Regions from separate parts of the Micromonospora sp. NPDC049903 genome, predicted to be linked through region 2. Evidence: riboswitches for the same ligand, from Rfam matches in the RefSeq annotation. Region 2 holds a riboswitch; each other region holds the start of a gene.
What was found. Region 2 has a riboswitch for S-adenosylmethionine ahead of thrC (threonine synthase). Riboswitches for the same ligand answer to the same signal wherever they lie in the genome.

Region 1: another riboswitch for S-adenosylmethionine. It lies ahead of ACIBO1_RS22995 (aminotransferase class V-fold PLP-dependent enzyme); the one in region 2 lies ahead of thrC (threonine synthase).
Region 3: another riboswitch for S-adenosylmethionine. It lies ahead of ACIBO1_RS25835 (ABC transporter substrate-binding protein); the one in region 2 lies ahead of thrC (threonine synthase).

What each region holds. Positions count from the first base shown of each region.
Region 1 covers NZ_JBITKL010000017.1:34,895-44,871, forward strand. The annotation lists gene ACIBO1_RS22965 (hypothetical protein) at 1-167, opposite strand, end outside; gene ACIBO1_RS22970 (alpha/beta fold hydrolase) at 702-1,403, shown strand; gene ACIBO1_RS22975 (alpha/beta fold hydrolase) at 1,466-2,302, shown strand; gene ACIBO1_RS22980 (hypothetical protein) at 2,407-4,245, opposite strand; gene ACIBO1_RS22985 (hypothetical protein) at 4,238-4,771, opposite strand; gene ACIBO1_RS22990 (cyclase family protein) at 4,909-5,862, opposite strand; SAM riboswitch class IV at 6,054-6,172, shown strand; partial or broken gene ACIBO1_RS22995 (aminotransferase class V-fold PLP-dependent enzyme) at 6,224-7,452, shown strand; gene ACIBO1_RS23000 (GMC oxidoreductase) at 7,473-9,317, opposite strand; gene ACIBO1_RS23005 (hypothetical protein) at 9,320-9,977, opposite strand, start outside.
Region 2 covers NZ_JBITKL010000002.1:359,771-369,747, forward strand. The annotation lists gene ACIBO1_RS06475 (hypothetical protein) at 1-861, opposite strand, end outside; gene ACIBO1_RS06480 (cold-shock protein) at 988-1,188, opposite strand; gene ACIBO1_RS06485 (GNAT family N-acetyltransferase) at 1,399-1,929, shown strand; gene paaN (phenylacetic acid degradation protein PaaN) at 2,941-4,614, opposite strand; gene ACIBO1_RS06495 (GNAT family N-acetyltransferase) at 4,667-5,686, opposite strand; gene thrC (threonine synthase) at 5,969-7,255, opposite strand; SAM riboswitch class I at 7,265-7,400, opposite strand; gene ACIBO1_RS06505 (DoxX family protein) at 7,596-8,045, opposite strand; gene ACIBO1_RS06510 (DUF4232 domain-containing protein) at 8,446-9,192, shown strand; gene ACIBO1_RS06515 (ABC transporter permease subunit) at 9,129-9,977, opposite strand, start outside.
Region 3 covers NZ_JBITKL010000022.1:70,151-80,127, forward strand. The annotation lists gene ACIBO1_RS25800 (serine hydrolase) at 1-959, opposite strand, end outside; gene ACIBO1_RS25805 (urease accessory protein UreD) at 1,083-1,844, opposite strand; gene ureG (urease accessory protein UreG) at 1,844-2,605, opposite strand; gene ACIBO1_RS25815 (urease accessory protein UreF) at 2,595-3,278, opposite strand; gene ACIBO1_RS25820 (urease subunit alpha) at 3,278-4,981, opposite strand; gene ACIBO1_RS25825 (urease subunit beta) at 4,978-5,343, opposite strand; gene ACIBO1_RS25830 (urease subunit gamma) at 5,340-5,642, opposite strand; SAM riboswitch class IV at 5,938-6,050, shown strand; gene ACIBO1_RS25835 (ABC transporter substrate-binding protein) at 6,315-7,157, shown strand; gene ACIBO1_RS25840 (amino acid ABC transporter permease) at 7,193-7,975, shown strand; gene ACIBO1_RS25845 (amino acid ABC transporter ATP-binding protein) at 7,972-8,703, shown strand; gene ACIBO1_RS25850 (ABC transporter permease) at 8,764-9,977, opposite strand, start outside.

The sequences.
Region 1 (9,977 bases), on a different contig from region 2:
TCGGGCTCGGCGACGTGCAGCAGCAGCGTCGCGAACGTGCCCTCGAAGATGCTCAGTCCCGAGGGCGGGACGTCGACGGCGGCCTGCGCGGGCTGAGCGAACAGACCGACCGTCGCGGCGATGCCGGCCACGGTCAGCCCCGCGACGGTACGAATTCTCCGGCCCATGGTGTTGCCTCCCTGGATCGAGGTCCGTGTGGCGTGGTGTGGGTGCGCCACGGTCAGCTTGTCGCGGGAACACCGGGACCGGCAACGGTGCTGATCGATGACTATCGTGACAGAATTTGATGGTCACCTGCGTGAACTTCCTGCGGCCGCGCACGTAGCCCACCCGTCCATCACGCGGTGTTGCGCCGGAACCACGACTGGCGGCACGGTGGGAGACCCGACCGTCCTCGCCTGACGGGGCGGCGAGCCCGGACCACTGAGGCGGCGCAGCGTGCCGGGACATCCGTCGAACGACTTAACCGAACCGTGGGCCGCCCTCGACTGACGGGCGTGTGTCGGTGAGTCGTGCTCGCCGGCAGCAACCACCGAGAGCGGACTATCCCGGCGAAAGGACCCGTCGTCCCGGGTCTCTTCCGCCCCGCGCCGACCTCCACGGCAGGCGGATGACTGATTCGGCGAGCGGCCCGCAAGCCGATCGTGGATTCGTCAACGGTCGCCGTAGAGCCGCCACCATCCAGGTCGAGGAGACACGTCATGAAGCCCACCATCGTTTTGATCCACGGCGCCTTCGCCGATTCCGCCAGCTGGAACGGCGTGATCAGTCGCCTGCAGGCCGCGGGACACCGCACCATCGCGGCCGGGAATCCGCTGCGCAGCCTCTCCGGGGACGCCGCCGCGGTTGCCGACCTGCTGGCCACGATCGACGGTCCGATCGTGCTGGTCGGCCACTCCTACGGCGGCGCGGTCGCCTCCAACGCCGCGACCGGCAACGACAACGTCAAGGCCCTCGTCTACGTCGCCGCGCTGGCCCCGGACAAGGGCGAGAACGTGCCCGACCTGACCGGAAAGTTCCCCGGCGCCACCCTCGGCGAGCACCTCTACCAGGTGCCTCTGCGCGACGGCACCGCCGACGTCTACGTCCGCCCGGAGAGCTACCACGAGCACTTCGGCGCGGACCTCACGGCGGAGCAGGCGGCCCTGGACGCCGCCACCCAGCGGCCGTTCAACACCACCGCCCTCAACGAGGGGTCCGGCGAGCCGGCCTGGAAGACGACCCCGTCCTGGTTCGTCTCACCGGAACGGGACCTCGCCATCCCGATCGAGGTGTTCCGCTTCATGGCCGAGCGCGCCAACGTGCGGGAGGCCGTGGAGGTGGCCGGCGCCTCGCACGCGCTTCCGGCGTCGCAGCCGCAGGCGGTGGCCGACGTCATCCTCCGCGCCGCCGCTTCCGTCTGACCACTCCGTCCGTACCCGAGACCCGGCCCGCTCGGGCCGCTCCCGATCGAGAGGATCCACCCATGAAGATCAACCTTCCGTTCCTGTCCAGGCGCATCGCTCCGTGGACGGCCGTCGCCGCCGGTGTGGCGGTGGCCGCGCTGGTCGCCGGCTCCGCGCAGGCGGTGGCGGGGCACCGACCCTGGGCCAAGCCCACGGTGGTGCTGGTCCACGGCGCGTTCGCCGACTCGTCGAGCTGGAACGGCGTCATCACGCACCTGAAACGGGACGGCTATCCGGTGGTCGCCGCCCCGAATCCGCTGCGCGGCCTGCACGCCGACGCCGAACACCTGCGCAGCGTGCTGGAGAGCGTGCGGGGCCCGATCGTGCTGGCCGGTCACTCCTACGGCGGATCGGTGATGAGCGAGGCCGCCGACGGCGACACCGACGTCAAGGCACTGGTCTACATCGCGAGCTTCGCCCCGGAGCAGGGGGAGAGCACCTCGGCTCTGGCCGCGAAGTTCCCCGGCGGACAACTGGGCCCGGCCCTGGACTCCGTGCCGGTGTCGATCCCCGGCGCTGGCACGGGCACCGACCTCTACATCAAGCAGGACCAGTTCCGGCGGGTGTTCGCGGCCGACGTCCCACAGAAGGTCACCGACCTGATGGCCGTCACCCAACGACCGATCACCAGTGCCGCGCTCGACGACACCGCCACCCGGACGGCGTGGAAGTCCATCCGGTCCTGGTTCATGGTGACCACGCAGGACCTGGCCATCCCCGCCGACTCGATGCGCTTCATGGCCAGGCGGGCCGGGTCGCACACCGTCGAGATCACGGCCTCGCACGCGGTCACGGTCTCGCAGCCGAAGCCGGTGGCCGACCTGATCGACACGGCGGCCCGCGCCACCACGCGCTGACCGGTCCATGCTGTTCGCGATACCCGTGCAGTCCGGCGGTGCGCTGAGGTCAGCGCGCCGCCGGCCGCGTGCCGGGCGGCACTGCCGAGGTGGGGCCGCCCGGCTCAGCTGCGCAGGAAGGTCACCCGCTCGGCGGTCTCGGTGAGTTGCAACGCGAGATCGTCCGAGCCGAGTTCGGTGGGGTCGTCCCCGAGCGCGTCGGCGATCGCCGCACCCAACCCGGCCACCGGTACGGTCCGCAGCGCGCCCAACGGCAGCGGACCGACCGGCGTCGGGGTGGCCGTCACGCCACCCAGGGCTCGCAGCGTCTTGCCGATCGTGCCTTCGCTGAGCTGCTCGACGGCGAGGTGCTGACCCTCCGGCGGCTGGTGCAGGTCCAGCCGGGCAAGCTCTCCCTCAAAGAGGCAGAGCAGGATGTCCGGCGTCAGCCGTGCGGTGCGCCAGGGCGTCAACCCCCGGGTGCCGGCCGGGTCGGCGTACGCGTCGACGAGCAGCCCCGGGTAGCCGGGCACGATGGCCGACCGGATCAGCGCCCCGGTGACCGTCGGATACTCCAGCGGCGGCGGATCGTCGGCGTCCCGCTGCGCGTCGGCCGGACCGAGCCGCCCGATGCTGGTCGCGCCGTCGACGAGGTGACGGATCCAGCGTTGGTCGAGACCGACGAAGCGGATGCTCTCCACCGGGAGCAGCTTCTCGTCGGGCAGCAGATAGGGCAGGGGCACACCGTCCAGTTGCGCGAGGTTGCGCAGCCAGGTGAGCAGGCCCTCCGGCATGTCGGTGTCCGCCGCCGGGACGGCCAGCGGGTAGTCGACCGGAACGGTCTGCTTGGCGGCGATGTCCCGGCGACGCCGCCAGGCGTAGAGGCTGCTGCTGATGTCGGTGCTGCGCAGCGCGAGCAGGCGACCGAGCTGCCACGCCGCGGCGTGGCTGACGTCGAACATGCCGACGTCGGTGTGCAGCCTCAGCAAGGCGTCCGCGCTGCGGGCCGGGGTGACCGGCTCTCCGTCGGTCGCCCCGGTGCTCAACGGTCCCCGGTACCAGCCGATGCTGCGGCCACCCTGGCGCAGCCGGTGCCGCAGCGGCACCAGCCCCTGGGCCAGGAACCCGTTCGCGGTCGCGTTGCCCACGTCGGGCAACCGCAGGTCGCCGCCGTCGGAGGCCAGATCCCGCACCAGCCCGGGAAACGAGTGGTCGGCGCTGACGCAGGCGAACCGCCAACTGGCCAGGCTCACCAGCGGCACGGTGGAACCGCCGGTGCCACCCCTGCCCGGATGCGGCAGGTCGAGCCCGGGGGCACCGAGTCCGTCGGCCCGGAACCGGTGTTCCAGCGACACCAGGTGCACCGTGCTGGTCGTACCGGCGCCGGGCAGTCGGTTGCCGACGACCACCGCCGCGTCGGGGTCGGCATCCGACCCGGTGCCACCCCGGACGTGGGCCAGCAGCCGCAGCTCGGCGTACGCGGGCATCAGGCTGGTCAGCAGAGCGGCGGGTACGTCGATCACGGTCACCGGGTCGTCGGCGGAGTCGTGTCGCTCCAGGACGGTCGCCTGCTCGGGCAGTCTGCCCTCCCGGGTCAGCGCCCCCACCGTGGTGGTCCGTGGCTGCGGCTTCTCGTCCTCGTCGAAGAGCAGCAGCGCCAACCACGGCGGACGGTCGTCGCCGCCCCCGCCCGGATCGCGTTCCCAGGGCAGCGACGGTCGGTCGAGCACCACGTGCGGCAGCACGTTGCCGTGATCGCCCAGGCTGCCGTCGGGCGGGAAGACCGCGCGGATCGCGGTCGGTGGCAGGGCGAACCGGTCGCCGCCGACGCTGAACCGGCGGCTGGTGCCGAACGACTCCGTCGCGGAGCCGACCGCGACCGCCTGGGTCACGGTGATGTCGTAGTCGCCGGCCTCCAGCGCCGGGCGGCGGTGCGCGGCGAACGTGACGGTGTTGTCAGACATGAGCGGCCACCCGGGGGATCTCGTGGAACTGGCTGATGTCGAAGCCGGTCAGGTCGACCGACGCGTCGGGCAGCAGGTCCGTCAGCAGTCCGGCCCGGGCAGCAGTCACGGTGGGCGCCGTCATGCTGCCGACGATCAGCTTCGCGCGTTCGGCGTCGCTGCCGTCGAGATCCGCCACCGCCGCCGGGGCACGCAGCCGGATCGCGTCGGAGACCTCGAACAGGGCCGTGTCGGCCTGCACCGCGCTCCGGTCCAGCCACGCCGGCTCGGGCGTCGCCGTCGGGCGGGGTGTGATGGTGTACCCGGTCAGCAGATCCGGCGTCAGCGCCGGGTCGGTCGGCGACGGGGTGAGCCGGCCACCCCACAACGCGTTCGGCAGCCGCTTGACCACCGGCTGGTAGTCGAACTGGTCCTCGGCCGGGACGCCGTCACGGGTGATGGTGATCCGGTGGGTGGCGGTCGCGTTCCCGACGGCCACCCCCATCGGGCCGACCCCGAACCGGGTGCTGCCCGAGTCGGCCGGCAACGCCGCCTCGGCCGTGCCGGTGCCGCGTCTGCCCCTGCTGCTCGGGACGCTGCAACCGTGCGGACACCGCGTCGGATTCGCGTCTTGTCCCGTGCCGCGACCCGCACACGAGCCGGTCGAGGCCAGGCCCGCTGCGGTCAGAACGTGGCGATCGGGTTGACCGGGCTGCCGGACGTCCCGGCCAGGCGGATCGGCGCGACGGCGAGCTGGAAGTCCCACTGACCGAGGTCGGCGGCGGTCGTCGCGCACGCCTCCAGGTCGCAGTTGTCGAGCAACCACAGACCCATCGCGACGAGGCTCACGGCGTGCACCGGCATCAAGACGTCGTCGTATCCCGACGGCTGGACATCCTGCGGAGTGTCCGCGCCGATCAGTGCGACCTGGCGCTCGTGCAGCCACGGCAGGCAGGACGCGTGCCAGCCGGCCTGGGTGACACCGCCGGCCGTACCGCCCTCGTGGCGGACCCGGCCACGGCCGGTCCGCAACAGCACCGCGTCGCCGGACCCCACCCGTACGCCCTGCCGGCGCTCGGCCTCCTCGAGATCCTCGGGGAACACGACCTGCCCCGGCTCCCACGATGGCACGTCCCGGGCCCTCGCCACGTCGAGCAGGACACCACGGGTGACGATCCCGTTCGCCGCCGCCGTGACGGCCGCCCACGCCGACCCCGTCGCGGCGTCCACCAACGCGTGCGACCGCCCGTTGTACATCACGCCGTCCCAGAAGATGTGACACGGCGAGTCGAGGTGGGTGACGGTGTTGCCGTGGAACGAGAGGCTGAGCCGCTCGGACGAGAAGCCCCAGCGCCGGTCGGCGTGGAAGGCGGGCGGCATGTTCTCGGCACCCGGCATGTCGGCGGCGCACGGGCACGCCGTCGTCGACCGCTCCATCTCTCCCGGCACGGCGACCTCCCACGCGCACGACACGCTCCGGCCGTGGCGTACGGCCCGCGCCGCCGCCAACCGGACGTCGTCGATGATGTGGTTGAGCGTGCCGAGTTCGTCGTCGTCGCCCCACCGACCCCAGTTCGACAGCGTGTCGAAGTACCCGAGCACGTCCTCCTGGGTCGGCACCGGCCGCTCTGCCGTCATCGAAGCATCGACTCCTCCGGTCACGCGGTCGCCGGACACCGCAGGCAGGCTATCCGGTCCCTCCCGCACACCTGCCACACCGCGCCGGGAGGGACGACTCAGTGGACCGTCCGGTGTCGTACGAACAGGGACGTGCCGGGTGCGCGAAGCGCTCTGGCGGAGGCGCTCGCCGGTGTGGCAGCATCGGCAGCGGTCATGAGTGTCAGCGTCAAGGCCCCGGCCTGCTGACCGGCAACCCTCGTACATCCGCGGTGGGGTGCCTCCGGGTGAGGACCAGGCCGTCGGCGATCGCCGGCGGCAAGCGCGGACCCACACGGGTCCACCGTCACGAAGGACCAGTGTGCCCACGATCGCTCCTGCCGTGCTCGGCGACGACCTTCCCGTCCGGCTCTCCGACGGCACCACCGTCGCGTACGCCAACCTCGACTACGCCGCCACCGCACCCTGCCTCACCGCGGTCGCCGCCGCGGTCACCGAACTGTTGCCCTGGTACGCCAGCGTGCACCGGGGCGCCGGCGCCGCCTCGCGCCGATGCACGCTGGCATACGAGCAGTCCCGCCAGACCGTCGCGGACTTCCTCGACATCCGGCCGGACGACCACGTGATCTTCACCCGGAACACCACCGACGCGATGAACCTGCTCGCCCGGGCCCTGCCACCGCACACCACCGTGGTCACTGGGCCGGCGAACACCACGCGAACCTCCTCGCCTGGCCGAACGTGCACCGACTGCCGGTGCCCACCGACCTGCCCGAGGTGACGTCCGAGCTGACCCGTGCACTGGCCGACCTGGGCAGCGGGCGGCCGGTGCTGGTGGCGGTCACCGGCGCGTCCAACGTCACCGGAGAGGTCTGGCCGATAGCCGAGATCGCGGAGATCGCGCATCGGCACGGCGCGCGGATCGTCGTCGACGCCGCCCAGTTGGCCCCGCACCGCGCGGTCTCCATGGCCGACGCCGACATCGACTACCTGGCGCTGTCCGGGCACAAGCTGTACGCGCCGTTCGGCGCGGGAGTCCTCGCCGGCCGCGCCGACTGGCTCGACGCCGCCGACCCGTACCTGTCCGGTGGCGGAGCCACCAGACACGTCGGCGACGAGCCCGCCGAGGTGCAGTGGCAGACCGGCCCGGCTCGCCACGAGGCCGGCACACCGAACCTGCTGGGCGCGGTGGCGCTCGCCGCCGCATGCGCCACGATCTCCGCCGCCGCGCCGGACGTACTCGCCCGCCACGAGCAGGAGCTGCTGACCCGGCTGCGCGACGGGCTCGGCGCCCTGCCCCAGGTGGCGGAGCTGCGCACGTTCGACGCCGACCACGACCGGGTCGGCATCGTCAGCTTCACCGTCGCCGACCGGCAGGCGACCGACATCACCCACCGGCTCTCCGCCGAGCACGGGATCGGCGTACGCGACGGCTTGTTCTGCGCCCACCCGCTCACCCGGAAGCTGCTGGCCGGCGCGGCCGAGCGGCTCGGCCGTCCGACCGACGGGTACGCGATCCGGGCCAGTATCGGCATCGGCACGACCGCCGAGCACATCGACCGGCTTTTGCACGGGCTACGCGAGGTCGTGACCTCGGCCCCGGAGCAGTAAGCCTTTCCCGCGGGGTGCCGTCAGGTGCTGAGGTGGGCGGCGAGGCGCAGGGCCAGCGCCGCCAACGTCAGCGTCGGGTTGGCCGCCGGTGAGTTGGGAAAGACGGACAGGTCGCAGACGTACAGGTTGCGGTGGCCGACGACACGCAGGTCCTCGTCGACCACCCCCGGCCGCTCCCGGCCCGGTGTGCCGCGACCCATCCGCATGGTGCCGACCTCGTGCGATACGCCGCCGAGCGGAGCCCAGAGCTGCTCGTACACCTCGCCGCCGAAGGCGGACACGACGTCGGCGGTGATCTTGTCGAGGGTGTCCTGGACCTGGTGGGCGCGCGGGCTGGGATGGATGCGGATGGTGGGCAGCGCGGCGGGCTTCACGCCGTCCGGCCGGGTCTCGGTCCGGGTGACGGCGTTCTGCTCGACCAGCGGCGCCTCGACCATGAACACCAGCTCGCCCGGCATCTTCCCGTCGACGGTGGCCAGGTTCGCGCTGGTGAACTCCAGGGCGTTGACGAAGCGGAACTGGTTGAGGTTCGCACCCAGGTCCAGCGTGACGCTGTACGGATGCGCGGGGTCGGTGTCGGTGACGTCGGTGAGTTGCCGGGAGACGGTCTTGCTGGAGTCGAAGCGGCTGTACCAGTCCCCGCCCTGCCGCACCCAGAACTTGACCACGTGGATCGGGTGGTCGGTGATGCCGCGCCCGACCAGCGGATTGTCCTCGGCGAGGCCGGACGACTGCGCGACGGCGGCAGTGCCGACCGTGCCGGCGGCCAGCACCACCACGCCGTCGTCGGCCAGTCGGTAGGTGCGGTCCCGGCCGGTCAGGTGGTCGTACGCGACCACGCCGGTGACCTCGCCCGCCGCCCGCTCGACCCCGACCACCTCGTGGTTCAGGTGGACCCGCAGGTTGCCGAAGCGATCGTCCTGCATGGCCCGGCTGAGCAGCAGTTCGGCCGCCGACCAGATACCCGCAGGCACCGCCCCGGGGACCGGGCCGTAGTACTCGATCGCCATCGGCGGATCGAAGTGCCGGAACTCGGCCAACGCGGGCAACTCCCGCAGCCTCGCCTTGACCATCGTCTGGTAGGACGACGGGACCAGGGGAGTGACGCGGGTCAGTTGCTCCGCGCGGTCGTACCAGACGTCGCACAGCTCGTCGCGGACCGTCTCCGGCCAGTCGCGGAACTCCCAGCGGTGCATCCGGGGTGCCGAGGCTCCCCAGAAGAGGGTCCGGCCGCCGAGGTTGAAGCCCTGGGCGATCCGCGCCCTGGCGCTCTCGGCGTCGGCAGCCCGCCAGCGGCGTCGCCCGAAGGCACCCCAGTGGTGAAAGATGTTGGGGTACACGTCGGGACCGACCGGTTGGTACCGGGCCAGGTTGCCGGTGTGCGTACCGAACAGATAGCTGCCGGCCTCCAACAGCAGGACGCGCGGTGGTCGGCCGCCCCGCCACGACGTCTCGGCGAGTTGGTACGCCAGGGTGCCGCCGCCGGCGCCGGAGCCGACGACGATGACGTCGTAGCGCTGGTCGGAGTCCGGGTCGCCGGGGAAGAAGTGCCGGGCGACGTGCGTCTCGCCGACGAGGATGTCGTGGTGCCGTGCGAAGTGGACCCGCCCGTCGAGGCGGCAGGTCGGGGCGGTCAGGTCGGCGGCGGTCAGGTGCAGCGGCCCGTCGAGCTGGGGGTCACCGCCGAGAACGACGACGACGTCGACGCCGTCGGGATGCGCCGCCGGATCGAGCGTGGTCGTCCATTCTCCGGACGGCTCGTCGTACCGGAAGTCCTGCGTGTCGCCGCCGACGATCCGCAACCGGAGGTGGTCGTCCGGCCGCAGCGCCGGCATCCGCAGGACCACCGTGCACACCGCGTCCATGCTCACGCCCTGTCACCCCCTCTCGCTCCCGCCGGCATGCCCTCGCGGCTGTGCCGGTGATCCGTGTCCGACTGCCGCGTCCGATGGCGCCGGATTTCCTCGACGGCCTGCCGCAGCACCCGCACCTCGGTGTCGAAGATCCGCTCCAGGCGCGGCATGGCCTCCTCGTCGAACCGGGAGGACCGTCCCTTCTGCTCGTGCCACAGCATCCCGTTGCGCAACGCCACCGCGTCGGTCTGCATCGCACGGCAGTCGTCCACCAGCGGGGCCAGTGCCGGGGCGAGTTCGGCCAGGCGGACGAACCGCTCCGTCATCAGCCGCTTGTGCTCCCACAACACGTGCAGGTACCGGATGTCGTACGCCGCATCGCCGGTGAGGTAGTCGCGCAGATATCCCCGGATCGGCGCGTAGGAGTCGACACCGTACGCCCGGTCCCACTCCTCCTGGAGCATGTCGACCCGGCTGCTCGGATTGGCGCCGGACAGGTACTCCTCGAACGCGCCGCCCACCACGTGCAGCCGCATCCGATAGCTGGCGTCCGGTCGTAACCGGTAGAAGTAGACCTGGAAGCAGTCGTTCTCCACCTCGTCCAGGCTCGCGTACGCGCGGGCGACGTCGTCCTGCCCGACCGTGGTGGTCCGCAGCGACCCGTTGGCCGTG
Region 2 (9,977 bases):
CGCCCCGAACAGGCTGCCCACCCACACGAAGGCGTCAGCCCAGAACCCGGTGGGCAGCACGGCGCTGTCGCCGGCGAGCTGGTCCTCCCAGCGCGCGGTGGGGTCGATCACCAACCCGAGCACCGCCACCACCATCGCCGGCAGCACCTGCGTGATCAGAACGATCGGCAGCAGCACCGGCCAGCCCCGACGAACCGCGCCGACACAGCGCGCGTACCAGCCACCCACCCCGGCACCGGGCGGATTCACCAACGGGCTGGCCGGGTCGAGGCCGTGCCCCGGGTACCCACCGTAGGGCGACGTCGGATAGGGCTGACCGGGATAGGGCTGACCGGGATAGGGCAGCGGCCCCCCGACCTGACTCGGGTACGGCTGACCGGGATAGGGCTGACCCGGATATGGCTCACCCGGATAGGGCTGACCCGGATCGGGCGCTGGTGCACCCGGCTGGCCGGGCACGCCGGACTCGGGGCCACCGCCCCACGGCGCGGCGGCCGCCGACCCCACACCCGGGGCCGGAGCGGGCTCGCCCGAGACGCCCGGCCCCGGCGACACCACGGACGGCTCACCGGCACCCGGCGGCGAGACCGACGCCGTCGGGTCAGTCGGTGGCGTCGGGGCCGTCGGGTCGACCGGCGGCGTCACGGATCCGGCCGACTGCGGGTAGGGGGCGGTGGGGTCGACCGGTGGCCGCCCGTCGCCCCGCTCGGTGGACCGATCAGGCTCGTTCGCGGATGGGTCGGGCCCGGTGGCGACTGAGTCGGGCTCGTTCACCAGCGGGGTCGGCTCGTTCGCGGGCGAGGGCCGGTCCGGCTCGTCGGGGGACGAGGACGGACCCGCCGGGGGCGGCTGGTCGGACATGGACGCTCCTCAGCGATGGCTGGATCGGCCCATGATCTTCCCTGGTCGGCCCCGGCGCCGCAGCCCTGCATCGGCCACGTTCCCAAAACCCCGTCCGACGATCAGCCGGCGAGGTCCGGGGTGTGCTCAGATGACGCGTACCCGCTCGGCCTGGGGGCCCTTCTGGCCCTGGGCGATCTCGAACTCCACCCGCTGGCCGTCGTCCAGCGCCTTGTAGCCGTCCATCTCGATCGCGGAGAAGTGGACGAAGACGTCCTGCCCGCCGTCGACGGCGATGAAGCCGTAGCCCTTTTCGGCGTTGAACCACTTCACGGTGCCCTGTGCCACGGTGTTGTCCTCACTCTGCGCGGCGTACCACAACTCCGGGCACCGGCACGCCGAGCACCCGAAGACCACCGGTTTCAGCGATCCGCGACGACCCCGAAAACGGTGACCGAAATCGCACGGTACACGAGGCGTGACGACCGCGCACGACCACAAATCGGGCGTATTCCGACTGACGGCATCGCCGTACGTCATTGTGGTAAGCATGCCGACATGACCAGCGCCATCGACGGGACCGGCACCCTGCGGGCGGACGTCCGCCGGGTCGAGCCGACGGACGCCGCCCGGATGCGGGCCCTCCGGCTGGAGATGCTCGCCGACGCCCCGCTGGCTTTCCTGGAGACCATCGCGGAGGCCGCCGCCCGCCCGCACGCCGAGTACGCCGCCCGGATCGCCCAGGTCTCGGCCGGCACCCACACCGCCCAGTTCGTGGCGGACCCCGGCGGCCGGCTGGTCGGGCACGCCGGCGGCGTCGCCCACCCCACGGAACTCGCGGTCACCGTGGTCTACGCGGTCTACGTCACCCCGACGTGGCGCGGCACGGGCCTGCTCGGGGACCTGATCGAAGCGGTGGGTGCCTGGTCCCGAGACTGCGGGCGGCGCGAACTGATGCTCGAAGTCGTGGTGGGCAACGACCGCGCGTTCCGCGCCTACCAACGGATCGGCTTCGCCGACACCGGGGTACGGGTGCCGCACCCCACCGTCCCCGCCCTCCGCGAACTCCAGATGCGTCGCCGGGCGTAGTCGGCGGTCGTTCAGGGGTGTCCGGGCGGCCCACCGAGGTCGGGGTGAGGGCTTCCGGGCAGCCCACCGTGGTCGGGGTGAGGGTGTCCGGGCAGTCCACCGTGGTCGGGGTGAGGGCTTCCGGGCAGCCCACCCTGCTCCGGGCGGTCAGGCTTGATCCCTCCGCAGGGTGGGCTGCCCGGAAACCCGACCAGGTCCGGCTGCCCCCGTGGACTTGCCCTGGGTCGGGCCGCCCACTGGCCACTCCCTGCTCGCCCGCTGCCTGCTCGTTTCCAACCCCGGCTCGGCCTGGCCCTCCAGGCCCAACTCCCGCTCAGCCCGACTCCTGCTCGGCGACGACGGTCGCGGGGTAGCGGACCGGCCAGGCTGTCCCAGCGGATGCGGCGCATGCCTAGTCCCCTGCGCCGCCTTTGCTCTGCTTCAACCCGCGCAACGAACAGGGCGATCCGTTCCTCCTGACAGATACCGCACTGGCAATGCCCTGACAATTGCCCAGAACCAGCACGTTCTCCCGGAAGTGTTGCGTGGAATGAAGCAGAGCAAAGGCGGCAGGCTGGAGTACCGCCGGCACCCCGCCCCAGCCCTTCCCGACCCGGCCCGAAACCCAGCCCGCCCGACCCAGCCCGGCCCGACCGACTCGGCGCGAGCAGAGCCGAGCAGAGCCGAGCAGAGCCGGCCCAGCCCAGCCCAGCCGAGCCCAGCCGAGCCCAGCCGAGCCCAGCCGAGCCCAGCCGAGCCCAGGCGAGGCGAGGCGAGGCGAGGCTGAGCAGAACCCGGGTCCCGGGCCACCGCACGACGCGAACGACAACCCTGCCCCGTCCGCCGATCAGCTCAGCTCATGCTCCGACGGTGACTCACCGGGGTTCCGGGGCAGCCCGACCCGCGCAGGGATCAAGCCTGACCGCCCGGAGCGGGTCGGGCTGCCCCGGAACCCCACCACCGCAAGCACCCGGAACCCCACCACCGCAAGCACCCAGAACCCCACCACCGCAAGCACGAAGCACACCCCCCTTAGGCGTGCCGCCGGCTCTGCACGATGCGGAAGCGGTTGGCGACGTACGCGCCGTCGGTGAGCGCCGAGTTCGCCGCCGCGTTCGCCCCGCTTCCGTGGAAGTCGGAGAACGCCGCCGACTGGTTCACGAAGACGCCGCCGGTGAGGTTGCCGGACAGGTGCACCCCGACCTCGATCGCGGTGGTCTCGGCGGCGTCCAGCACCGCCTCGTCGGTGGAGTAGACGGCGGCGGTGAGCGCGCCCTTCTCCCCCACGGTCACGCGGAGGATGTCGAGGCTGTGCGCGGTGGAGTCGGTGGCGATGGCGAAGGAGATGGGTCCGAACCACTCCCGCGAGTAGGTCGCGGTCTCGCTCGCGTCCAGCTTGACGACCGCTGGCGTACGGACCACCGCGTCCGGGAACGACGGGTGCGTGACGGTACGCGACTCCAGCACCGGCGTACCGACCTTGGTGACCTCGTCGAGGCGGTCCAGGACGCCGTCGTTGACGATGGCGCCGGTCAGCTCGACCCCGCGCGCCGGGTCGGCGGTGAGCTTGCCGACCGCGGCGGCGATTCCGGCGGCCACCTCGTCGAAGCTCTTGTGTCCCTGGTCGGTGTCGATGCCGTCCCGGGGGATGAGGATGTTCTGCGAGGTGGTGCACATCTGGCCGCTGTAGAGCGTCAGGGTGAAGCCGAGGTTGCGGCACATGCCGGCGAAGTCGTCGGTGGAGTCGACCACGACGGTGTTGAGCCCGGCCTTCTCGGTGTAGACCGCCGCCTGCCGGGCGTTGGCCTCCAGCCAGTCGCCGTACTCGGTGGAACCGGTGAAGTCCACGATCTTGACGGCCGGGTGCAGGGCCAGGGTGGAGGCCAGCTTCTCGCCGGGTGCCTCGGGGGCGAGCAGGACCAGGTTCGGGTCGAAACCGGCCTCGGCGAGCACCTCTCGGGCGTAGCGCACCGTCACGGCCAGCGGGAGTACCGCGCGCGGGTGCGGCTTGACCACCACCGGGTTGCCGGTGACCAGGGACGCGAACAGTCCGGGGTACGAGTTCCAGGTCGGGAACGTGTTGCAGCCGATGACCAGGGCGACGCCGCGCGGCACCACGTGGAACGTCTTGGTCATCCGCAGCGGGTCGCCCTTGCCTGCGGCCTTCTCCCAGGCGGCGGTCCCGGGGTGCCGGGTCATCTCCGCGTACGCGTAGGCGACGGCCTCCAGCGCCCGGTCGAGCGCGTGGGCGCCGCCGGCCTGGAAGGCCATCACGAACGCCTGTCCGCTGGTGAACTGCACGGCGTTGGCCAGTTCGAAGACGTGCTTGTGCAGCCGCGCGAGGATCTCCAGGCAGACCCCGACCCGCGCCTGCGGACCGGCGTCCCGCCACGCGGGCAGCGCCGCAGAGGCGGCGGTGACGAGCTGGTCGGCGGTGGCGTGCGGGTAGCGGACGTCCAGCGGGACGCCGAACGGGCTGGTCTCGGTCGCGACCCGGTCGCCGTCGCCCGGCTGGTCGAGCGGGAAGTCTCCACCCAGGTACGCCTCGAAGGCGGCCTTGCCGTCGGCAGCCGCGGTCTCGCCGTACACCCGGGGGCTGGGTGATTCCGGATAGGCGGACCAGTACCCGCGCTCCGTGATCGCGGTCAGCGCGCGGTCGAGGGTGTCGGCGTGCCTGTCGTAGAGGGGGTGCGGGGTCTCCGTCATGCCCGCCATCATGCAACAGGAAGCCCCGGGATCAGTAGGGGCGTGTCACACCTCAGACGTCGAGCTGCCAGTTGCTCCACCGGTCCATCACCCGGAAACCGAGCTGCTCGTTGATCGTGATCATGTGATCGTTGCTGTCCGCGTTGAAGGTGTCGATCACCTGGACGGCGGGCTCGTGGGCGAGCAGGTGACGAAGGTTCTCGATCTTCGTGAGCAGGCCGAGGCGGCGCCCCCGGTGCTCCGGGTCGACGATGGTGATCTGTTGGAAGGCGTGCCAGTCGGCGGTCGGTGACATGTCGAGCAGGGTCCAGGCGACCAGTCGACCGGACTCCCGGTGCCGTACGCCCGCGTGGTAGCGCCGCTTGCCGCGCGCTTCGAGCGCCCGCTCGGTGCCGCGTACCCGCTCCGCGTCGACCTGCTCGGGCTCCCACGCCAGGTCACCCATGGGCGCGTCGGCCAGCAGTCGCCCGTCCAGGTACGCGACGTCAGCGATCAGGTCGTCCGGCGTGTTCCCGCGCCAGAACAGCACCTCGTAGCCGGTGGCCCGGGACCGGGCGTCGGCGAGCAGCGTGTCCAGTGCGGCCTGGTCCAGCTCGGCGATGTGCAGTCGCCGCCGTACGTCGGCCAGGGCGTCGACCGCGCCGACGGTGGCGGCGAACCGGGTGGCCGGGGCGGGTTGGTCGGGATCCTCGCGCAGGTGCGCCCGGCTCATCGCGCTGACCCGTTTGCGTCCGCGCTCACGCAGCAGGCGCAGGCCGCGCTCGAACAGCGCCCGACCGACTCCCCGGCGGCGATGGTCCGGATGCACGACGAGTTCGGCGGAGGCGTTCTCGGTGTTGTCCAGCTGCGGCAGGTCGAGCAGCAGGTAGCCGGCGGGGACGCCGTCGACGTGGGCCAGCAGGGCGAGCGTCTCGGTGCCCGGCATCGGTTGGTGGAACAGCGAGGTGAACCGCTGCCGGCTGAACGGGGGGTAGTCCGGCAGGTCGGTGGCGGAGTAGTCGGCGCCGACCCGGAACGCCTGCTCGATGGCCGACTCGTCGTCGGCACCGAAGGAGGTGATGGTGATGGCCATGTCCGCAGCCTGCGCGACGACGAACGAAGGGGCCAGCGATTATTCGCCGGCCCCTTCGGAAAGCTTGGTCGGGAGGGACGATCGCACAACGCCTCCGGCGCTGGGTCGTAAAGACTGAAAGTCTACGGCGAAACGCCCTCCCGCACGAAGCATCTTGCGCCGCCCGGTTCCTGCCGTCAAGTACTCGACGGCGTGTTTTCTGCACTCACCGCTAAAAGCCCGTTACCCGGCGGATCGGTCGGCGTGCAACATGCCACCCGGTCGACGGGCTCGCGGTGTGCCTCAGCCGAGCAGTCCGGCGTCGCGGGCGGCCCGCAGCGAAGGCTTGATCCGGTGGGTCGGCCCGACCTCGCCCGCGACGGCGTCGAGCGTCTTGAGCCCCTCGCCGGTGTTGTAGACCACCGTCTCGGCGGTCGGGTCCAGCTTTCCGGACTCGACCAGCTTGCGCAGCACCGCGACGGTCACCCCGCCGGCCGTCTCGGCGAAGACCCCGGTGGTACGCGCCAGCAGCCGCACGGCGGCCCGGATCTCGTCGTCGTCGGCGTAGTCCATCCAGCCACCGGTACGGCGGACCGCCTCCAGGGCGTACAGGCCGGCGGCCGGGTCACCGATGTTGAGCGACTTGGCGATCCCGGTCGGCTTGACCGGGGTGATGGTGTCGCCGCCGCCGTGCAGGGCGGTGGCGATCGGGTTGCAGCCGGCCGACTGGGCGCCGAAGACCTTCCACCCGCCGGCCGGTGCCTCGACCAGGCCGATCTCGACCAGCTCGCTGAACGCCTTGTCGACCTTGGTGAGCAGTTCGCCGGAGGCCATCGGGATGACCACCTGGGCCGGGATCCGCCAGCCGAGCTGCTCGGCGACCTCGTAGCCGAGCGTCTTGGAGCCCTCGGCGTAGTACGGCCGGACGTTGACGTTGACGAAGGCGGTGTCCTCGAACTCGTCGGTCTCCACCAGCTCGCCGCAGAGCCGGTTCACGTCGTCGTACGAGCCGTCGATGGCGACCAGTTCACCGCCGTAGACGGCGGTCGTCACGACCTTGCCCTGCTCCAGGTCACTGGGGATGAAGACCACCGACGGGGTACCGGCCCGGGCCGCGTGGGCGGCGACGGAGTTGGCCAGGTTGCCGGTGGAGGCGCAGGCGAACCGGGAGAAGCCGAGTGCCCGGGCGGCGGTCAGCGCGACCGAGACGACCCGGTCCTTGAACGAGTGGGTGGGGTTGGCGCTGTCGTCCTTGATCCAGAGCGGGCCGGTGATGCCCAGCTCGGCGGCGAGCTGGTCGGCCGCGACCAACGGCGTGAAACCGGGGTCCAGGGTGACCCGGGTGGCCGGGTCCTGGCCGGCGGGGAGCAGCGCCGCGTAGCGCCAGATGTTCTGCGGGCCCGCCTCGATCTGCTCGCGGGTCACGGTGGCGAGGGCCGCCGGGTCGTAGTCGACCTCCAGCGGGCCGAAACACTCGTAACAGGCGTGCTGTGCGGCCAGCGGGTAGCGCGCGGAACAGGCACGGCAGACCAGGGCGCGGGCGGGGCTGGCGGTGGTGTCGATCCCGGTAGGGGCGAGCGTCGACGTCATGTCCGAGTCCTCTCATCTTCCCCCACATCGCACCCTGCGGCGGGGACGGAATTGGCACCTGCCCCACGGGACGCTCAGCGATGAGCGCGTGGGGTGGTTGCCGGGGCGTCGTCGGGCCGTATCCCTCAGCCCCTCTGGATGAGGTATTCAGTTGTGCCGCCGAGTCTAGGCAATCCCGGCGCGCTCGTCAGCGTTCGATCTCAGCCTGTGAGCGATTCCTCACCGCCGCCACCGCCTGAAAGACCGCGACGACCCTGGACCGGAGAGGCTCCGGCGGTGCCGGAGGAGACCCGGTCCAGGGTCGCGCACGAGCGTCGGCCTGGTCGCCGCACCAGCCGGATCAGGCCGGTACGGACCTGCGTTCGGCCGCCTTCACGTCCAGTGCGGCCCCGCTGCGCTGGCGCAGCAGGTTGTCCACCGCCCAGCTACCCGGACCGAGCACCGCGATCAGCAGGAACGACCAGCAGAACAGCACGGACAACTCGCCGTGGTTGCGCAGCGGCAACAGCGCCTCGGGCTGGTGGACCACGAAGTAGGCGTAGGCCATCGAGCCCGACGCCAGCAGGGCCGCCGGTCGGGTGAAGAGGCCGACGAGCACGAGGGCGCCGCAGACGGCCTGGATCAGCGCGGCCCACCAACCTGGCCACGTGCCGAGCGGGACGGCTTCACCGCTCCCCCGGGCACCGCCGAAGACGCCGAACAGGGACGACAACCCGTGACAGAGAAACAGCAGGCCGATGACCATGCGGAACAGGGACAGGGCCGGCCCGCCGAACCGGTCAGTACGCATTCCGGAACCTCCATTGTGGATGGACGAGGGCATCCAGAATGCGGGACTGATAAATATTTGTCGATGCAATCTCTTCTTTTGGGAACGCTCCCACATCGATGGTAGCGACTGGAACTTCCAAAGAAACCCCCCGCGACGATGATCCTTTTGGTCACCCTCGGTAAGTTCCCCTGTACACGGTCGACACATGACGGCAACATGTTGCGCCCCCACCGGCCAGAGCCGGCCACCCAGCCGGGTCTGGAGGCGGCCACCTTCGTCCCACCAGCCGGTACGCCGAGCGGTACCCGGTCCCGCGATGCCGCCACGAGCCGCCCACCCGGGGGCATCGGTTCCCCTCCCCGGCGATCGAGACGTGTGATGCGACGATGAGCCGATGCGAGACATCCACGGGGGATCGATGCCGACTACCACCACGAGATACGGCGACGCGGGCCCGGCCGGACGGCGTCCTCGGCTCGTCGCACTGCTGACCGCTGCCGCGATGCTCGCCGGCTGCGCACCGGTCGACGGGCCGGGCGGCGGGCCGGGTGACGCCCCGGCGGAACCGGCCGGCGCGGCGGCGCTGGCACCGACCCCGACCGGCCCGGACGGACCGGAGGTCTGCCCCGAGTCAGGCGTACTGATCCGCTACCTCGGTGTCAGCGCGGCCATGGGGCTCCGGGCGATGGGCGTGGAGCTGGTCAACTGCGGCGACCAGCCGTACCGGCTGCACGGCTACCCGGCGCTGCGGCTCTACGACGGCGAGGGAGCACGGATCACCGTCCGGGTGGTCCCCGGGGCGACAGGGATCGCCTCGGGCTTCGACGCCCCACCCCGGCCGCTGGTGCTGGCACCGGGCGACGCGGCCGGAGCGGCCGTGATCTGGCGCAACCTGGTCGACGATCCGACCGTGGTCGCCACCGACGCCGCGCGCCTGGAGATCGCTCCGGTGACCGGACAGCCGGCGCAGGACCTCGACATGGAGGGGCCGATCGACCTCGGCAACACCGGCCGGATCGGAGTCAGCGCCTGGAAGGAGCGAACGGCGTCGACGCCGACGCCCGCCGACCGGACGGACGGACGGCGGCGTCGACGCCGCACTCAGCTGGTGATGTCCTTGCGGGTGAAGCGCCAGAAGGCGAGCCCCCAGAAGAGGGTGGCGTAGCAGATCGCCGAGATGGCGCCCCGGACGATGTCGTCGGTCTGCACGGGCGTGGAGAGCAACCCCAGCCAGGCGGTGCTGTAGTGGGTCGGCAGGAACGACCGGATCGCGCCGAGCGCGGTGATCTGGTCCAGGATGCTGGAGAGGATCCACAGCAGCACCGCACCGCCCACCGCGCCCAGCGCGGCGTCGGTGACCACCGAGAGCAGGAACGCCAGACCGGCGACGACCAGCAGCACCACCGCCAGATAGCCGAGCACCGCGAGCAGGCGGAGCAGCCCCTCGCCGGGTTCGAGCTGCGCGGCGACCGTGCTGCGCAGGGGTGACCAGCCGTACCGGAGGGTGCCGATCAGCAGGGCCGTGCCGGCGAGCAGCACCAGCGCGAACGCCGAGTACGCGAGCGCCACCAGCAGCTTCACGGTCAGCAGCCGGGCCCGGGGCACCGGCACCGCCAACAGGTAGCGCAGGCTGCCCCAGCTCGCCTCGCTGGCCACCGTGTCACCACAGAACAGCGCCACCACCACGACCAGCAGGAACGAGGCGGAGACGAAGATGGTGAACAGGGTGAAGTTCAGCCCGCCCGAGGTGGCGAACGAGACCAGGCTGCCGAACTCGCCCCGGCCGCTGTCGTCGTCACCCGAGTCGAACTGGAACGCGATCAGGATGATCAACGGCAGCAGCACCATGAAGCCGAGCGCCAACTGGGTACGCCGCCGTGCCGCCTGTCGGCGGAACTCGGCCCCGAACGGCAGCGTCCTCGACGGCCGGTAGCCGGCGGCGGCTCCCGA
Region 3 (9,977 bases), on a different contig from region 2:
GGCCCGACGGCGTCGAACATCACCCGGCCCAGGGTCGCGTGGGCGCGTACCGCCGGGTGGGTGCCGCCGTAGTTGTCCAGGTCGCCGAGGGAGTCGGCGAAGAAGGCGTAGGTCAGCGTCGGCGCGCCGGTCGCGTCGAACATGATCCCGGCCTCGTGCCGGGCCGCGCCCAGCGTGTCGTAGTCCGCGCCGTACTTGGTGGCCACCCGGCTGCGTTCCGCCGACGACATGTCGCGACGGATCCCGTCGTGGTAGCCGTTCACCCAGCGCAGGATGCCCAGCAGGAAGTCGCACGACCGGGCCGACAGCAGGGTCTTGTCGGCCAGCCGCCAGAGCAGGTCGTGGGTCTCGCGCGGAGTGGTCACGCCGAGGAAGAAGCGGTTCGGGTTGGCCACCGGCTCGACCCGCGTGTGCCTGAAGCCCTTGGCGGCGAGGATCTCGTTGATCTCCAGCGCCGGCACCACCCGCCCGCACATCCGCACCGACGTGTTGTCGGAGACCAGCAGCATCGCGGTGAGGAAGTTCGCCACGGTGATCTCGTCGCCCCACACGGTGTGCAGGAAATAGATGCCGCTGCCGCCGAGGATGATGTCGCCGGTCAGGTCGAGGCGCTGGCCGAGCGCCAGCTCGCCTCGGTCGATCTTGTCCATCACCGCCACCGCGACGGCTAGCTTCTGCACGCTGTAGCCGTGCGTGACCCGGTCGGCGTCGTCGGCCACCACGGTCCGCAGTGCGCCGGAGCCGTCCACCATCGCCACGTGCGAGTGCCACACGCCGCCCGCCCGCGCCTTCTGCTGGCGATAGGTACGCCGGATCAGCGCCTGCGCTCCACCGGGGCCGGATGCGTCCCCGGCAGCCAGCGTACTCGGTGCGGCGGCGGCACCGGCCGGTGTCGCCACCAGGGCCGCCGCAGCGGCTCCGATCCCGATCGCGGCCCGACGACTCATCTGCTCGGCCATTGCCACTCCTCTGGTCCGGCGTGCCACCGGCGGGATCGCCGGCACCGGACACACCCTGCCATACCCACCCATCTTCCGCTGGACCTCACTCCAGAGTGGAGCGGAACGGTCGTCGGGATGGCCTCACCCGACTCGGGCGATCCGGTCGTCGGTCGGGAACGCCGTCGCCGTTGGGGTGAGGTACGTGCGCAGGGTGTGCGCGTCCGGGGCGGTGGCGGTCCACAGGGTGGCCGGACCGCCGGCCAGCGGTAGCCGGGCGACCGTGCCCCGTACCGCCGCAGGCTCGGCCGGTGCGGTCGGGTCGACCAGGAGCAGTGAGCCGGTGGCGGGAGCGCCGCCGAGCACCGCCGGTCCGGCCCAGCCGGGTGCGTCCGGCCCGACCGCCAGCGACTGTCGCAGCAGCGGCCGACCGCCGAGGTCGACCCGGGTGACGACCTCGGCGTTGCCGGGTGCCTCCCGGTGTCGGCCGCAGATCAGTTCGTCGCGCCAGTGCAGGGTGCCGCCCTCGGCGACGTCCACCTGGGCGTCGGCCACGTGCGCGCAGCCCGCCGCCGCGACCAGTTGCTCCGGCAGCCAGTGCAGCGTGGCGTCGGCGGCGACGGTCGCCCGGACCCGCATCCGGGAGACCGCGCCGGGGCGGCCGGGCAGGGCGATCGAGGCTGCCACGGTGCGGACGTCGACCACCGCACCGGGGCCCACCTCGACCTCCAGCCGCAGGTCGTCGCCGGCGAGCGGACCGGCCGCACCGCCGACGACGTACACCGTGACGCCACCGCCCGATGCCGGCACCTGCCGCAGCAGCAGCGGGCTCTCCCCCCGCAGCTCGGCCAGCACGGTGCGGCCGTGCCGGTCGGCGCGGGCCACCAGCCGGGCGGTGGCGCGCATCAGGCCTGCCCGGCGGGCACCGCGGCGACCGGTCTGGTGCGCTCGGGCCCGACGGGAGAAGCCGTCGCGGCCCGATGGTGGGCCAGCTCGTGCCGGATCCACTCGGCGACCCGGGTGGCGAGCGGATCCTCGGTGATGGACTGGAACACCGTGGGCAGGTCGCCCCGGCGGGCTCGCGCGTCACGGTCCATCACCGACAGGTCGGCCCCGACCATCGGTGCCAGGTCCGTCTTGTTGATCACCAGCAGGTCGGCGGCGGTCACGCCCGGGCCGCCCTTACGCGGCACCTTGTCCCCGCCGGCCACGTCGACCACGAAGATCTGCCGGTCGACCAGACCTCGGCTGAAGGTCGCGGTCAGGTTGTCCCCACCGCTCTCCACCAGCACCAGGTCCAACGGGCCCAGCGCCTCGGCCAGTTCGTCGACCGCGTCCAGGTTGGCGCCGATGTCGTCGCGGATGGCGGTGTGCGGGCAGCAGCCGGTCTCCACGGCCCGGATCCGGTCCGGGTCGAGCACCCCGGCCCGCTTGAGGAAGTCGGCGTCCTCCGTGGTGTAGATGTCGTTGGTGACCACCGCCAGCCGCAGCTCGTCGGCGAAGGCCCGGCACAGCGCGGCGACCAGCGCCGTCTTGCCGGAGCCGACCGGGCCGCCGATGCCGACCCGCAGCGCCCGCGACGCGGTGGGCAGCGGGGCGTGCGGGTCGACTCCGGGCTCGGGGTGGGTGTGCGGAACGGACTCGTCGTGGTCGGTCTCAGGACGCAAAGAGACGCACCTCCCAGGTGGCGTGAACTTCGGCATGGATGTCGGCGAGCGGAGCGGCGGCGGCCGGCAGCCGCTCCGGTGGTTCCTCGGCGGCCCGCGCCGCCCGCGCCGCGGTGGCGTCGCAGGCGACCGCGAGCCGCACCAGCAGGGCCTGCACCCGGTAGGGGTCGAGGCCGAGCAGACGTACGGCGGCGCTTGCCGAACCGGTCACCGTCGCGTGGGCGGCGACCGTGGCGACCTGCGCCGGGTCCAGACCGGCGGCGGCACCGACCAGCCCCAGCACCAGCGGCTGGTGCGGGCCGGGCGGCACGGCGGGCAGGTCGTCGAAGATGTCGCCGGGCCAGATCTCCCGCCCGGCCCGGAGCAGTGCCCGGCCCTGGCGACGGGACACCGCCCGCTGGGCCGGCGACGCGGTCCGGGCGTCCAGTTCGGCGTCGAGCCGCGCCAGCAGGTCCCGGCGTCCGGCCGACCGGGCCGCCCGCCGGGACGCCGCCGCGAACGCCGCCGCGACCAGCCCGGCCGTGGCCAGTCGTCCGCGCAGGTACTCCCCCAGCGTGGCCAGGTCGGTCACCCGCCCGGCCGCGACGGCCGCCTCCAGGCCCGACGAGTGGGCGTGCGCCCCGGCCGGGAACCGCCCGTCGGCGAGCAGCAACAGCATGGTCGGCGCGGTCATCAGAACAGGAAGTAACGCTGGGCCATCGGCAACTCGGTCACCGGGTCGGGGTCGACCACCTCGCCGTCGATGCGGACGGTGAAGGTGTCCGGGTCCACCTCGATGCGCGGCAGCGCACCGTTTTCCGGCAGGTCGGTCTTGCCGCGGGAGCGCACGTCGGCGACCGGCACCACCCGGCGACGCACGTCCAGGCGCAGTCCGGCGTCGAGCGCGGCGGGTGCCACGAACGCCAGGCTGGTGGCGGCGGCCGCGACGCCGTACGCGCCGAACATGGGTCGGGGCAGCATCGGCTGCGGCGTCGGGATGGAGGCGTTCGCGTCCCCCATCTGGGCGTACGCGATGAACCCGCCCTTGATGACCAGGTGCGGCCGGACGCCGAAGAACGCCGGCTCCCACAGCACCAGATCGGCGAGCTTGCCCGGCTCGACCGAGCCGATCTCGTGGTCGAGCCCGTTGGCCATGGCCGCGCAGATGGTGTACTTCGCCACGTAGCGCCGGGCCCGGTGGTTGTCGGCGGCACCGTCACCGGCGAGCGCCCCGACCCGCGCCTTCATCACGTGCGCGCTCTGCCAGGTCCGCAGCACGACCTCGCCGACCCGGCCCATCGCCTGCGAGTCCGAGCCGATGATGGAGATCGCGCCCAGGTCGTGCAGCAGGTCCTCGGCGGCCATCGTGGACGGTCGGATCCGACTCTCCGCGAACGCCAGGTCCTCCGGCACCGCCGGGTTCAGGTGGTGGCAGACCATCAGCATGTCGAGGTGTTCAGCCAGCGTGTTGCGGGTGTACGGGCGGGTCGGGTTGGTCGACGAGGGCAGCACGTTCGGTTCCCCGGCGACGGTGATGATGTCCGGCGCGTGCCCGCCCCCGGCTCCCTCCGTGTGATAGGAGTGGATCGCCCGGCCGCCGATCGCCCGCAGGGTGTCCGCGACGAACCCGGCCTCGTTGAGAGTATCGGTGTGGATGGACACCTGCACGCCGGAGGCGTCCGCGACCCGCAGGCAGGCGTCGATCGCCGCCGGGGTGGTGCCCCAGTCCTCGTGCAGCTTGAACCCACCGGCACCGGCCCGCAACTGCTCCCAGAGCGCCTCGGCGGAGACCGTGTTGCCCTTGCCGAGCAGCAGCACGTTGACCGGGAACGCGTCCAGGGCCTCGTGCATCCGGGCCAGGTGCCAGGCGTTCGGCGTGACGGTGGTGGCCCGGGTCCCCTCGGCCGGTCCGGTGCCGCCACCGACCAGGGTGGTGACCCCGCCGGCCAGCGCCTCGGTGACGATCTGCGGGCAGATGAAGTGCACGTGGGTGTCGACCGCCCCGGCGGTGAGGATCCGGCCGTTGCCGGCGATCACCTCGGTCGCCGGACCGATCACCAGATCCGGGTGCACACCGTCCATGGTGTCCGGGTTGCCCGCCCGGCCCAGCGCGACGATCCGCCCGTCGCGTATCCCCACGTCGGCCTTGACCACACCCCAGTGGTCGAGGACCACCGCGCCGGTGACGACCGTGTCCAGGGCGCCCTCGGCCCGGGTGGCCCGGGACTGGCCCATCGACTCGCGGATCACCTTGCCGCCGCCGAAGACCGCCTCGTCGCCGCCGGCACAGTGGTCGTGCTCGACCTCGATCAGCAGGTTCGTGTCGGCCAACCGGATCCGGTCGCCGGTGCTCGGCCCGTAGAGCGCGACGTAGCGCTCCCGCTCCACCAGGCTCATGCCGCCGCTCCGCTCCGCTGCGCGCCGCCACCGGGCACCGCCGTCGTCGGGGCCGGGTCCAGCGGGCCGGCGGACTCGCCGCGCAGGCCGGGCACGATCCGCGCGCCGCGCAGCGGCACCAGGTCCACGGTGCGACTCACGCCCGGTTCGAAACGCACGGACGTCCCGGCCGGTACGGCGAGACGCTGTCCCCAGGCGGCGGCCCGGTCGAAGTCCAGGGCCGGGTTGGCCTCGGCGAAGTGGTAGTGCGACCCGACCTGCACCGGCCGGTCGCCGGTGTTCACCACGAGCAGCGTGGTCACCGGACGCCCGGCGTTGATCTCCACCGGCCGGGCCGCCGGCAGGATCTCCCCGGGGATCACGGGATCGGGTGGTGCACCGTCACCAGCTTGGTGCCGTCCGGGAACGTCGCCTCCACCTGCACCTCCCTCAGCAACTCGGGGATGCCGTCCTGCACGTCGTCCCGGGTCAGGACGGTGCGGCCGGAGGCCATCAGGTCGACCACGGTCGCCCCGTCGCGGGCGCCTTCGAGCAGGAAGGCGGTGAGCACCGCGACGGCTTCCGGATAGTTGAGGCGCAGGCCGCGCTCGCGGCGACGCCGGGCGACGTCCGCCGCCACGTGGACGAGCAGGCGGTCCTGCTCGTGGGGGGTGAGATACACGGGGTGCTCCCGGTGGGTGTCCGCGCCCCCGGACACCGTCGGCCCGGCGCCTCGACGCGCCGACCGCCGGTCGGGGTTCGCCCGCCGGTCCCGACCGCCACGTGCGCGGGGCCCGGGGTTTCCACCTCCCCAGGTCCGCGTGACGGACCACCGGCGGTGTCGGGTCGGATGCGGACCGCACCGCCCACCGCTGAGCAGACCGTAAGGGATCACGCGGGCGGCGGGCAACACCCCGCGTGAGGGTCGTCATAACGGGTGGACGCTGCCCCGTCACCGGCTGCTAGCCTCGACGACAGGTCAAGAGCGCCAGCGTCAAGCCCCGGCTCGCTGGCCGGCAACCCTCGTCCGCGCAGGGGTGCCCCGGGTGAGGACCAGGCATCGGAGCGACCTCCGGTGCAAGCGTGGCCTGGTGTCCCAGGTCATCACGACCTCGAGGAGAGCCATGGCGTACCCCGATCGACCGGTTGCCTGCCGGGACCTGACCCGGCGTCGACACGTCGACATGATGCGGGTGTGCAGCGCCGCGTGTAGCTGACCGCGTCGCTACCCGGCCGCCGACCCCACCCGGTCGGACGACCACCTCGTTCCCATTCCCATCCTTCGCGGTCCGTCCCACGGCGGACCGTCGGCGTGGCACGTGCGTGCCCGCCGCCGCTCGATCAGGAGACACCTGTGCGCTTCCTTCCTGCCCTGACCCGGGCCGCCGCCGTCGGCGTCACCGCCGTGCTCGCCGCCACCGCCCTCACCGCCTGCGGCTCGGACGGTGACCCCGCCGACAACCCGTACAACCTGCTCCAGCCGGGGGTGCTGCGGGCCGGCACGCTCACCGACGCGCCGCCGAACGTCTATCTCAAGGACGGCGAGTTCACCGGGTTCGACAACGACCTGCTGGTCGCCGCCGCCGACAAGCTCGGGCTGCGGGTGGAGTTCGTCGGCACCGACTTCTCCGGGCTGCTGGCCCAGGTCAACAACCGCAAGTTCGACGTCGGCAGCTCCTCGATCACGATCACCGAGGCGCGGAAGAAGACGGTCGACTTCGGCAACGGCTACGACTTCGGCTACTTCGGGCTCGACGTGCCCGCCGGTTCGACGCTGGCGAGCTTCGACGAGTTGTCCGGCAAGCGGGTGGTGGTCGTGCAGGGCACCGTCCAGGACGACTACGCGACCGGGCGTGGCCTCGACCCGGTGCGGGTGCCGGACTACAACGGCGCGATCAACCAGCTCAAGGCGGGCACCGCGGACGCCTGGATCGCCCCGGCCGAGATCGGTGAGAAGACCGCCGCCGACAGCGGCGGCAGGATCAAGGTCGCGGCGAAGGAGCTCAGCCCGGCACCCACCGCGTACGCGGTGGCCAAGGGCAACGACACGCTGCGCGAGGCGCTGAACCGGGCCCTGGACGAGGTGATCGCCGACGGCACCTGGACCCGCCTGCAGGAGCAGTACTACCCGGGCCGGCCGATCCCGGCCGACTTCACCCCGGGCAGCGGCGACGTGTCGGCGCCGGCCGCCTCCTGAGGTAGGACGACGAGCGAGTAGGGCGGAGGTCGACCGTGGATCCGTTGCGCACCCTGTGGGAGACGTTCTTCGACTGGGAGTCGATGCGCGAGGCGCTGCCCGAGATGATCACCGTCGGGTTGCCGAACACGCTGATCCTGGCGGTCACCGCCGCCCTGCTCGGCTCGGCCATGGGCATCGTGCTGGCCGTCGCGGGCATCTCGCGTACCCGCTGGTTGCGGTGGCCGGCCCGGGTCTACACCGACGTGTTCCGTGGCCTGCCGGCGGCGGCGACGATCCTGCTGATCGGGGTCGGTCTGGCACCGTTGGGCATGCAGGTGTGGGGACCGAACCCGTACCCGCTGGGGATCCTGGCGTTGTCGCTGATCGCGGCGGCGTACATCGGGGAGATCTTCCGCTCCGGCATCCAGTCGGTGGAGGCCACCCAGGTGGAGGCCGCCCGCGCGCTGGGTTTCTCCTGGTGGGAGGCGATGCGGGTGGTGGTGATCCCGCAGGGTGTCCGACGGGTCCTGCCGGCCTGGGTGAACCAGCTCATCGCGCTGATCAAGGACTCCAGCCTGGTCTACTTCCTCGGTCTGCTGGCCAGCCAGCGGGAGCTGTTCCGGATCGGGCAGGACTACGCGGCCAACACCGGCAACCAGTCGGCGCTGCTGCTCGCCGGGCTCTTCTATCTGACCCTGACCGTGCCGCTGACGCACGTCGTCAACTGGATCGACCGGCGGCTGCGGCACGGCCGCCCGGCGACCGGACCGGCCGGTGACGACCCCGACGACCTCGACCTGGCGCTGCCCGGCGCCGCCGGAGGCAACCAACGATGAGCACCTCGGTCAGCCTGAGCCTGCGCGACGTACACCTGGCCTTCGGCCGTCACCAGGTGCTGCGCGGGGTGGACCTGGACGTCGCACGCGGCGCGACCGCCTGCGTGATCGGCCCGTCCGGCTCCGGCAAGTCGACGCTGCTGCGGACCGTCAACCGGCTGCTCGAACCGGACAAGGGTGACGTGCTGCTGGACGGCCGCAGCGTGCTGCGCGACGACCCGGACGCCCTGCGGCAACGGGTCGGCATGGTGTTCCAGCAGTTCAACCTGTTCCCGCACATGAGCGTGCTGCGCAACATCACCGTCGCGTTGCGGCGCATCCGCAAGCTCGGCGAGGACGAGGCGGTGGCGGTGGCGCGTACCCACCTGGACCGGGTGGGGCTGGCGGCGAAGGCCGACGCCCGGCCGGCGCACCTGTCCGGCGGGCAGCAGCAGCGGGTGGCCATCGCCCGGGCGCTGGCCATGCAGCCGCAGGTGATGCTCTTCGACGAGGCCACCTCGGCGCTGGACCCGGAGCTGGTCAAGGGCGTGCTGACGTTGATGGCGGACCTCTCGTCGCAGGGCATGACCATGGTGGTGGTGACCCACGAGATGGGCTTCGCGCGCGAGGTCGCCGACACCGTCGCGTTCATGGACGCCGGTGTGGTGCTGGAAGCCGGCGAGCCGGCCTCGATCTTCGAGTCGGCCGAGCATCCGCGTCTGCGCCGGTTCCTGTCGCAGGTGTTGTAGAGGTGTAAGGAGGGGACCCCTGCTATGCACGAGGCGTTAGCAGGGGTCCCCTCCTTACACTCAGGTCGGCGTGTCGCGCCGCCGGAACGCGCCCAGTCCGACGGCCAGCAGCACGGCCGCCACGGCGGTGAGCACCACCAGGGGCAGCACCGTGAGGTCGGCGGCGGGCACCGAGGGCACGTGGGTGAAGGGCGACAGGTTCAGCGCCGCCTGCGGCAACTCCAGCACCGCGCCCAACTGCCCGAGCAGCAGGAAGGCGATCAGCACCGTCCAGCTCAGCGCCACCGACCAGCGCGGCACCGCGCCGAACAGGGCGGTCACCACCCCGACGAGCACCAGCAGGGCGGGCAACCGCAGCAGCGCCGCGCCGCCCAGCTCGACCGTCCAGCCGACCGCGTCGCCGGCCGCCAGGCCGTACCCGAGCCCGGTGGTGAGGCCGGCCAGCAGCACCAGCCACACCGCGCCGAGCACCGCGCCGCACACCTGCGTACCGAGCCACCGGGTCCGGCTCACCGCCGTCGCCAGCAACGCCTCCAGGATGCCGTCGGACTCGTCGTTGCGCGTCCGCAGCAGGGCCTGCACGACGTACGCGCCGATGGTCAGCGCGTACAGACCGAGGATCGCGGCCAGGTACGCGTCGACCAGTTCCGCCCCACCGCCGAGCTGGGCGATCGCCTCGGCCGCCGCCGGGTTCTCGGCGATCATCGCGTCCACCTCGTGACCGGCCACCCCCATGGAGAGGCCGAGCACCACCACGGCCACGGTCCAGCCGGCCAGTGCGCCCCGCTGCAACCGCCAGGTCAGGCCGACCGGCCCGAGCAGCCCCGAGCCCGCTCGGGCCGGTCCACGCCGCGCGGCCAGCAGCCCGGCACCGAGGTCCCGGCGTTCGGCCAGCAGGTACGCCAGCGCGACCCCGGCCACCAGCAGGACCAGCGGCAGCGCGAGGACCCACCATCGTTCGGTGCCGAAGGCGCGTACCTGGGTGCCCCAGCCGAGCGGCGAGAGCCAGGTCGGCCAGGCGCTGTCCAGCCGAGTGCCGTCGCCGCCGCGCTCGCCGAGCACGTCACCGGCGGCGCGCAGCAGGAACGCGACGCCCACGGTGGCCGCGGCGAGCGCGTTCGCGCTGCGGGAGCTGACCGAGACCTGCGCGGTGACGGCCGCGACGCCGGTGAAGGCGACACCGACCCCGCCGATCGCCGCAGCGGCGGCCACCGAGCCGACGACCGGGAGCCCGGCGCCGACGAAGGCCAGGACGAGCAGCGCGGCGGAGGCCA